DNA from 3 places in the Streptomyces sp. NBC_00872 genome. Region 3 is predicted to be linked to each of the others. Evidence: riboswitches for the same ligand, from Rfam matches in the RefSeq annotation. Region 3 holds a riboswitch; each other region holds the start of a gene.
The links. A riboswitch is a leader RNA that binds a small molecule or an ion and turns the genes downstream of it on or off. The one in region 3 is predicted to bind S-adenosylmethionine.
Positions count from the first base shown of each region.

Region 1: it holds a riboswitch for S-adenosylmethionine, as region 3 does, so the genes downstream of both, OG214_RS28330 (aminotransferase class V-fold PLP-dependent enzyme) here and thrC (threonine synthase) in region 3, are expected to answer to the same signal.
Region 2: it holds a riboswitch for S-adenosylmethionine, as region 3 does, so the genes downstream of both, OG214_RS18705 (putative leader peptide) here and thrC (threonine synthase) in region 3, are expected to answer to the same signal.

Region 1 covers NZ_CP108806.1:6,635,217-6,638,485, reverse strand. Annotated here, with positions in the region: gene OG214_RS28335 (Lrp/AsnC ligand binding domain-containing protein) at 1-176, shown strand, start outside; gene OG214_RS28330 (aminotransferase class V-fold PLP-dependent enzyme) at 198-1,607, opposite strand; SAM riboswitch class IV at 1,830-1,947, opposite strand; gene trpD (anthranilate phosphoribosyltransferase) at 2,090-3,160, opposite strand.
Region 2 covers NZ_CP108806.1:4,382,656-4,385,924, forward strand. Annotated here, with positions in the region: gene OG214_RS18690 (TerD family protein) at 1-93, opposite strand, end outside; SAM riboswitch class IV at 444-589, shown strand; gene OG214_RS18695 (hypothetical protein) at 628-765, shown strand; gene OG214_RS18700 (glutathione S-transferase C-terminal domain-containing protein) at 1,009-1,923, shown strand; SAM riboswitch class IV at 1,888-1,998, shown strand; gene OG214_RS18705 (putative leader peptide) at 2,046-2,177, shown strand; gene OG214_RS18710 (LLM class flavin-dependent oxidoreductase) at 2,368-3,269, shown strand, end outside.
Region 3 covers NZ_CP108806.1:5,221,319-5,224,587, forward strand. Annotated here, with positions in the region: gene OG214_RS22465 (hypothetical protein) at 1-276, opposite strand, end outside; gene OG214_RS22470 (glucosyl-3-phosphoglycerate synthase) at 315-1,373, opposite strand; SAM riboswitch class I at 1,608-1,735, shown strand; gene thrC (threonine synthase) at 1,753-3,039, shown strand; gene OG214_RS22480 (ubiquitin-like small modifier protein 1) at 3,159-3,269, shown strand, end outside.

The sequences.
Region 1 (3,269 bases), 1.4 Mb from region 3:
GTACGTACGACCTGATCGCCATGGTGCGGGTGGCCAAGCACGACGATCTGGCGGATGTGATCCCCGGCCGGATCAGCAAGATCGAGGGCGTCGAGGCCACGGACACGCATGTGGCGTTCCGTACGTACTCACAGCACGACCTCGAAGCGGCCTTCGCCATCGGACTCGACGCGTAAGGCCGCCTGCGGCTCCGTGCGTCAGGCCGCGGCGCCGTCCCGGTCCGGGACGCAACGGCCGTCCTCCGTACGGTAGTTCCAGCGCGCTCCCTGGCTCACCAGCTCCCGTACGGCCCGGACGAAGCGGTCCACGTGCTCGTCCGGGGTGCCGGCGCCGAAGCTGACCCGGATCGCGTTCAGCGAGCGCTCACCCGGCTCGGCCTCCGGGGCGCCGCACTCCCCCGGGTCCTGCGGGTCGGTGCCCAGCAGGGTCCGCACCAGCGGGTGCGCGCAGAAGAGACCGTCCCGTACGCCGATGCCGTACTCCGCGGAGAGCGCGGCGGCGAAGTGCGAGCTGTTCCATCCGTCAACCACGAAGGACAGGACACCGACGCGCGGGGCGTCGTCGCCGAACAGCGAGAGCACCCTGACCTCGGGCACCTCGGCGAGACCCGCGCGCACCCGGGCCACGAGCCGCCGCTCACGGTCGACGAGGGTGTCGAAGCCCGCCTCGGTGAGCGCCCGGCAGGCGGCGGCGATCGCGTACACCCCGATGACATTGGGGGAACCGGCCTCGTGCCGGGCCGCGGTGGTGTGCCACGCGACATCGACCCCGCCGTCGCTCCGCCGGGCCACCGCGCGGCTGGCGCCACCGCCCGCGAGATAGGGCTCCGCGTCCTGGAGCCAGTCGGCACGGCCCGCGAGCACCCCGGAGCCGAAGGGCGCGTACAGCTTGTGCCCGGAGAACGCGACCCAGTCGACATCCAGCCCGGCGATGTCCACGGGGTGGTGCGGGGCGAGCTGCGCGGCGTCGAGCACGATACGGGCGCCGTGCGTGTGCGCGGCGGCGGCCAGCTCCCGTACGGGCCACAGCTCGCCGGTCACATTGGAGGCCCCGGTCACACAGACCAGCGCCGGACCCCGGGGGTCACGCTCCGCGAGCGCCCGCTCCAGGGTGGCGACGGCCTCGGCGGGGGTACGGGGGGCGTTCAGATAGGTGACACGAGCCTCGCGCCAGGGCAGCAGCGAGGCATGGTGCTCGGTCTCGAAGACGAACACCTGGCAGTCGGCGGGGAGCACCGCGGCGAGCAGATTCAGCGAGTCGGTGGTCGAGCGGGTGAAGACGACCTGGTCGTCGGGGCGGCAGCCGAGGAACTCCGCGACCGTGCGGCGGCTGTTCTCGAAGAGGTCGGTGGAGAGCTGCGAGAGATAGCCGGCGCCGCGGTGGACACTGCCGTAGTACGGCGCGTACGCGGCCACGTCGTCCCACACCCGCTGGAGGGCGGGGGCGCTGGCGGCGTAGTCGAGCGCGGCGTAGCTGACCTCGCCGCCGGTGACGAGCGGCACGGTGACATCACGCCCGAGGACCGGCAGCGGGTCGGTACCGGTGGTCGCGGCGGCGGTGGTCGCGGTGTCGGTGGTCGCGGCGGCGGCGTTCAGGTATGCGGACATGGCGATATCTCCCGGCAGGACAAGTCGGAACGGCTTTCAGGAACCCGCACGGCGGCACCACGGCTCGACGGAGCCGCGGAGGCGGTGACGGGGGGTGCCTCGACGCATGGAGGCGTACTGAAGAAGGGGCCGAAAAACCCCTGGGGCCTGTCGGACAGGCCCTAGCACATTCGCTTGCTCACGAGACTGCTCCCTTGAGGACCAGGACCCCAAGGTGCAAGGGGTCCGCGCTTGCCGCGGACCTCGCTGCCCACGGCCTGGTCTTCACCCGGGGCACCCCGCCACGGACGGAGGGTTGCCGGACAGCGAGCCGGGGCCTTAATCGCTGTCACTCATGACCTGGTCCAAGATTATGGCACAGGGTGCCGCGCGCCCCAACGGGTGTCCGCGATACGGGACGTGTGTGCGGGGCGGGACGTGTGCGGGGCGCGCCGCCCCCGTACCCGGGTCGGTGCGCCCGGCACCCGGTGACCGGTACCGCGCTACGCGCCGCGGTGGCTCGCCGCCACCCAGCGTTCCAGCGTGCGCCCCGCCGCGCCCGAGTCGACCGACTCAGCCGCCCGCGCGATCCCCGCCGCGAGCTGGAGGTCCAGGGAGTCGCCCGTCGGGTCCAGGGCCACCAGCGCCGCCGCCGAGTTGAGCAGCACCGCGTCGCGTACGGGGCCGGTCTCGCCGGCCAGCAGCCGGCGGGCCACATCGGCGTTGTACGAGGCGTCCGCGCCGCGCAGCGCCTCGACCGGGACCAGTTCCAGGCCCACGTCCCGCGGGTCGAAGGCCTCCTCGGTGACCTTGCCGTCCCGTACCACCCACACCCGTGATGTCGCGGTGGTGGTCAGCTCGTCCAGGCCGTCGTCGCCGCGGAAGACCAGGGACGAGTTTCCGCGCTCGGCGAGCACACCCGCGACGATCGGCGCCATCCGTACATCCGCCACGCCCACCGCCTGGGCCCTGACCCGCGCCGGGTTGGTGAGCGGGCCGAGGATGTTGAAGGTGGTCTGGGCGCCGAGTTCCCTGCGCGCCTTGGCCGCGTACCGCAGCGCGGGATGGAACTTCACCGCGAAGCAGAAGGTGATGCCCGCTTCCTCGGCGACCTCGGCCACCCGCTGGGGGGTCAGCTCCAGATTGACGCCGAGCTTCTCCAGTACGTCCGAGGCACCGCTCGCCGACGAGGACGCGCGGTTGCCGTGCTTGACGACCTTGGCGCCGGTGCCCGCCACGACGATCGCCGCCATGGTGGAGATATTGACCGTCTTGGCGAGATCGCCGCCCGTGCCGACGATGTCGACCGTACGGCCCGGCACCTCGATGGTGTTGGCGTGCGCGTACATGGCGCGCACCAGGCCGGAGACCTCCTCGACCGTCTCGCCCTTCGCCCTCAGGGCGACCGCGAACCCGGCGATCTGCGCGTCGGTGGCCTCGCCGCTCATGATGCGGTCCATGGCCCACGCCGTGTCCTCCGTGCCCAGACTCTCGCCGCGCAGCAGCGGGTTCAGCACGCCCGGCCAGGTGCGGTCCGCCACGGTGTCGCCTCCGACGGGGGTCACAGCGCTCATGCTCGCTCCTGGTGGGTTCCGGGACGGGTGTGCGGACCGTACGAGGCCCGCGCCACCAGCCTATCGGCGTACGCCCGGCCGGCAGGACGGATGCCCGGAGTACGGACGG
Region 2 (3,269 bases), 840 kb from region 3:
GTCCCCTGTCGCGCTGCGCCATGCCAAGCTCAGGACCACTGAACTGATGTCCTCGCTCAGGGCGTCCAGTCCGACATTGCCACCCTTGACCATCTCCAGCATGCGGCCCCCCAGCCATGCGACCGCGCCGGGCCCGCTACACGGGCCGACCGATCGTGCGATGTGATCCACGGCACACTCCCCATGTGCGAAGTGAACCTTAGCGTGTGATGCACACCCCTAGAGCGCCAATGCGGCGATTGAGGGTTTGAGTACTGATTCCCCCGGTGCGCGGCGGGTGTTCCGTGAAATGTGGACGGGCGTCCCGGGTCCCGGACCGGCGGCCGAGGTTTCCCTGTTCTCCGGACCGCCCGACGGGCCCGGCCGGCCGCCCAAATCTGGCCGTTCTGCCTTGTTCTGACTCCTTGACGGTCCAACGGAGCGCGCTCAGACTGTTTGGCGACGGTCACGATTGTCAGCGCTCACCCGCGCGGAGTCCCTGTTCGGGTGGGTCACCGGCCCCGGCCCGCTGGCAGGCAACCCTTCCACCGCGACGGGGTGCCCCGGGTGACGACCAGGTCCCACCCGGGCGGTGGGGCAAGTGCGGTCTCGCTTGTTCCGCGAGGCCCGAGGACGGGACCGGCGGAGATGCGCAGGACAGCGAAGAAGAGCAAGAGCGTCTGTCGGACCTTCCGGTCGGTGCCGCTGCCGCGTCCGCGCCTGCTGACCAGGCGTCGCCATATCGATCTGCTGCGGCTCCGCAACGGCTGCGTGCCGGCTGTCTGAGCCGGCCGCGCTCCGGCCGTCCTAGCCGACCGCATGCCCGGTCGCCTGAGCCGGCTGACTGGCCGGCTGGCCGGCTGGCCGGGCGGGCGAGTCGGCCGTATGCCCCCGTCCTAGCCGAACCGTTCCCGATCGCCTTCCCGGGTCCGGGCGTTGTGTGCTGCCGCGCGCCGCCGGACCCTCCTTCCGTACGGCCACCGGCGCCGAAGAAGCCACCGGGGCTCCACCGCATCCATGGAGAGAGCCATGTCCGAGACCTCTGTACAGACGTCCTTCCCGTCGGCACTTCGCGATCCCCACCCCGGCACACCCCCGCGTTTCCGCGACCGTATCGGCGCCGGTCCCGGCGGTGGTTACTACCCGGTCGCGCACCGCTACCATCTGTATCTCTCGCTGGGCTGTCCGCTTTCACTGCGCGTCTCGATCACCCTCGGTCTGCTCGGGCTCAAGGACTCGATCAGCACCACACTCCTTCCGTCCCGGTCCGGCGGCTCTCCGTCCCGGTCCGACGGCTCCGACGCGCTCACGGCGCTGCGCACGGCCTACGAGACCACCCGGCACCACTACGACGGTCCGCTGACCGTGCCCGCGCTGTGCGACCTGTGGAGCGGACGGGTGGTGAGCAACCACACCCCCGACATCCTCGACGACCTCGCCGTCCACTTCACCGACCAGGACGACGCGCGTCTGCCCCGCCTGCGGCCCGCCGCCCTGGCCGCCGACATCGACGCCGTCCGCGAACTCCTCGGTGAGGGCCTCGGTGAGGGCCTCGGTGAGGGCCTCGGTGGCGGCCTGGGCGGGGGCCTCGGTGAGGGCCTCGCCCAGGGCCCGGCGCTGGATCTCCTGGGGCGCCGACTGGCCTCCCGCCCTTACCTGTTGGGCGAGACGCTGACGGCGGCGGATGTGGATCTGTGGGTCGCGCTCGTCCACCTGGACGTCGACGCCCTGCGGCGCGTCTCCGCCGGTGACCGCCTCTGGTCGTACGTACGGCGGCTGGGTACCCATCCGGCCTTCCAGGAAATTCCGCGTGCGGCGGGAAAGCGGGAACACAGCGGTGAGGAAGTGTGTTCCACCCTGAAGGACTGTGCCGGAGCCGGAGACCGGAGCCGGGTTACGGTGCCGGCGGGTCATGAGTGCCGGCGTCAGGCCCTGGCTTGCTGACCGGCGCCCCCGCCACACGGCGGAGCGCTCCGGGTGACGGCCCGGCGGAGCCGAAGACGGTTCCGCGAGCGGGCCCGGGACGGCGCGAGCCGGCCGGGACGGACGGGATGGAGGTGACGGCAGTGCGGGGAACTCCTCAGCGGCCCTTGGTCACCACCGCCATGTACTCGCGGCGGCACATCGATCTCCAGCGCGTCGCCGCCGCGCTCTGTCCGGCGTACGAACCGGCCGCCGCGCGGCACTTCACCGTCTAGGCCTGTCCGTCCAGGCCCTGTCCGGCCAGGCCCCGTCCGGCCGGTCTTCGCGGGCCCGGAACGCCCGGCCTTCTTCCCTCGCCTTTCGCCGATCCTCCCCTCTCGCCGACCTCCCCTTTCGCCGATCCTCCACCCCGACCGAGCACGGGCGCGGACGTCCTTCGGCATGCTCACAGGAAGCGGTACGCCCATGCCCCGAGCAGCACACGCACCCCTCCACCTGGCCGTCGCCCTCGACGGCGCCGGCTGGCATCCCGCGGCCTGGCGGGAGCCCGAAGCCCGGCCCGCCGAACTGCTCACCGCGCGCTACTGGACCGACCTGGTCACCGAGGCCGAGCGGGGGCTGCTGGACTTCGTGACCATCGATGACTCACTCAGCCTCCAGACCTCCCGTCAGGTCGAGCCCGACGAGCGCACCGACCAGGTACGGGGCCGTCTCGACGCGGTGCTGACCGCCGCCCGGGTGGCGCCGCTGACCCGGAACATCGGCGTGGTCCCGACCGCCGTGGTCACCCACACCGAGCCCTTCCATCTCTCGAAGGCGATCGCCACCCTCGACTATGTGAGCACCGGACGGGCCGGAATCCAGGTCAGGGTGTCCGGACGCGCCGACGAGGCCGCGCACTTCGGCCGCCGTACGGTCCCGGGCCTGCGGACCGAGGACCTGGCCGGGGCGGCGGGCAGGCCCTGGGTGAAGGAGCTGTTCGACGAGGCCGCCGACTACGTCGAGGTGCTGCGCCGGCTCTGGGACAGCTGGGAGGACGACGCGGAGATCCGCGATGTCGCCACCGGACGGTTCATCGACCGCGACAAGCTGCACTACATCGACTTCGAGGGCGCGCACTTCAGCGTGAAGGGCCCCTCGATCACCCCGCGCCCGCCCCAGGGGCAGCCGCTCGTCACCGCGCTGGCGCACGCGACCGTCCCGTACGAACTGGTCGCACGCTCGGCCGACCTCGGATTCGTCACCCCGGGCGACGCCGATGACGCCCGCGCCGTCCTGGCCGAGATCCGCGCGGCGCAGGCCTCCGCCGGCCGCGCCGACGAGACCGTGCACGTCTTCGGCGACCTGGTGGTCTTCCTCGACGAGGA
Region 3 (3,269 bases):
CCCGCCCAGCAGCCACAGCCGTTCGGCCGCCCCTCCGGTGTCCGCGAGCTGCCCTTGCAGGGACCCGTAGAGCGGCTCGTGCGGGGGCTGGTGGGAAAGCTCCTGGAGCGGCTCGTGGAGAGGACCGCGGAAAGGCTCGTGGACCGGCATCCGCAGGGGCCCGGACCCCTGAAGGGGTACGTGTGCCAGGGCCGACGCCTGTCCCGGTGCCAGCAGCACCAGCGTTCCGGCCAGCACCCCGAAGAATCGGCAGATAATCAGATGTTTTGCCCTCATAAGGGCGCAATGTAGGCAATCGGTGAGGTGATCCGCGGTTACGCCGCGCGTCCGGACGTGTACTCCGCGATCTCGCGTATCGGCGGCCGTTCCTCCGTGTCCACGGAGTAGGTGCGCGGTACGAAGCCGTGCTCGCCCCGGTCGAACTGCGTCAGCTCCGGCCGTACCAAGTGTGCCCGGGACAGCCGCAGTTGGGCCGTACGGTAGATGGCCGCGGCCATTCGCCCCAGCGCCCGGTCGTCCTGGTGGCGGTGGAGCCGTACCCCCACGTCCACCTGCCCCAGCGCGTCCAGACCGACCGTGTGCAGCGCGTCCACGAGCAGCCCCAGTTCCACGCCGTACCCGACGGGGAAGGGCAGCCGCTCCAGCAGTGAGCGGCGCGCGGCGTACTCCCCGCCCAGCGGCTGGACGAACCCCGCCAGCTGAGGCCAGTGCAGATTGAGGAGCGGACGCGCCACCAGCTCGGTCACCCGGCCGCCCTGGGCGCCGGCCGCCGACCCGCCCGTGCCGTCGCCACCCGTGCCGTCGCCGCGCGTACCGCCGCTCGCGCCGGTGCCGTGGAGGCCCGCGCCCTCCTCGTCGGCGCCCTCGTCGTCCGTTCCGCTCTCGCGCAGCGGGCGGTCGTACATCGCCTTCACGAAGTGCACATCGGAATCGGTCAGCAGCGGACCCACGGTCCCGGACACGAAGTCGGCCGAGAACCGCCGCAGATCGGCGTCCACGAAGCACACCACATCGCCGCTCGTCACCAGCAGTGACCGCCACAGCACCTCGCCCTTGCCGGGCAGCGCGGGCAGCCGCGGCAGGATCGCGTCCCGGTGCACGACCCGCGCGCCGGCCGCCGCGGCGACCTCCGCCGTACGGTCGGAGGAGCCGGAGTCGATCACCACCAGTTCGTCGACGAGCGGTGCCCTCTCCATCAGCTCGCGCCGGATCACGGAGACGATCGCGCCGACCGTCGCCTCCTCGTCGAGCGCCGGAAGCACCACGCTCACCGTGGTGCCGCGCGCGGCCTTCGCCACCAGGAGCCGGTCGAGCGTACGGTCGGCCGCTGACCAGGAACGCCTGGTCAGCCAGCGTTCCACCTCTTCCAGCACGGTCGGTACTCCCTGACGTGTTCCATGAACGTGACCCGCGAACCCGGTCCGGAACCGGGCCGGAACCCGGTGGGACGCGACCCGCGAACCCGGTCGAACGTGATCCATCTCGCGGTGCGGACCACTATCTCAACCGTCCGCTCCTTCGGTTACAGTCTTGAACAACACGTATGACCGCCGCATGCCGGGGGTCGTAACGCGGAAAAACGCGCCGGACCTGGTCCGGTGCCATAGCGCTCATCCAGAGGGACTGAGGGAACGGCCCGTTGAAGTCCCGGCAACCCTCCCGCCGACCGCGAGGTCACGGTGGGGAAGGTGCCAATTCCGTCTTGCGGCGAAACGCGTCGTAAGGAAGATGAGGAGAAAGGGCCTCGCCATCATGGCTGTGCAGACCGTCCACCACGCCAGCGGCACCGTCGATCTCGGACCCGCCGCCGCCCTCTCGTGCCGCGAATGCGGAGAGCGATTCGAGCTCGGCCCCCTTTTCGCCTGCGCGAGCTGTTTCGGGCCGCTCGAAGTCGCGTACGACCTGCCGAGCGGCACCCCCGAAGAGCTCAAGAAGCGGATCGCGGACGGCCCGGACAACATCTGGCGGTACGCGCCACTGCTGCCCGTCCCGGCCGACGTGGCCTCGAAGCCGAACATCAACCCCGGTTTCACCAAGCTGGTCAAGGCCGACAATCTCGCCCGTGAACTGGGTATCACCGGCTCCCTGCACATCAAGGACGACTCCGGCAATCCGACGCACTCCTTCAAGGACCGTGTCGTCGCCATCGCCGTCGAGGCCGCCCGCGCCTTCGGCTTCACCACGCTCTCCTGCTCCTCCACCGGCAATCTGGCGGGCGCGGTCGGCGCCGCCGCCGCCCGCGCCGGCTTCCGCTCCTGTGTGTTCATCCCGCACGACCTGGAGCAGGGCAAGGTCGTCATGGCCGCGGTGTACGGCGGTGAACTCGTCGGCATCGAGGGCAACTACGACGACGTGAACCGTTTCTGCTCGGAGCTGATCGGCGATCCGCTGGGCGAGGGCTGGGGCTTCGTCAACGTCAACCTCCGTCCGTACTACGGCGAGGGCTCCAAGACCCTCGCGTACGAGATCTGCGAGCAGCTCGGCTGGCGGCTGCCCGACCAGATCGTCATCCCGATCGCCTCCGGGTCACAGCTCACGAAGATCGACAAGGGTCTCCAGGAGCTGATCAAGCTGGGGCTCGTGGAGGACAGGCCGTACAAGATCTTCGGCGCCCAGGCCGAGGGCTGCTCGCCGGTGTCCACCGCCTTCAAGGCCGGACACGATGTCGTACGGCCGCAGAAGCCCAACACCATCGCCAAGTCCCTAGCGATCGGCAACCCGGCCGACGGCCCGTACGTCCTGGACATCGCCCGTCGCACCGGCGGCGCGGTCGAGGACGTCGACGACGAGCAGATCGTCGACGCGATCAAGCTGCTGGCGCGCACCGAGGGCATCTTCGCGGAGACCGCGGGCGGGGTGACCGTCGGCGTGACCAAGAAGCTGATCGAGGCGGGGGTGCTCGACCCGGCGCTGACGACCGTGGTCCTCAACACGGGTGACGGACTGAAGACCCTGGACGCGGTGGCGCCGACGACGGGCCCGACCGCGACCATCCGCCCGAGCCTGGACGCGTTCCGCGACGCCGGTCTGGCCCGCTGACCGGCCGCCCGGCCCGATGACCCGCGATCCGGCCCATTGACCCGGCTCGGCCCGCTGACCCGCGATCAGGCTTATCGACCCCGACGACGTCACGGAAGACGGAAGGCAGAACACCCATCATGAGCGTCAATGTCCGCATCCCCACCATTCTCCGTACGTACACCGGCGGCAAGGCCGAGGTCCCGGCCGAAGGGGCGACCCTCTCCGAGGTCATCCAGTCCCTGGAGGCC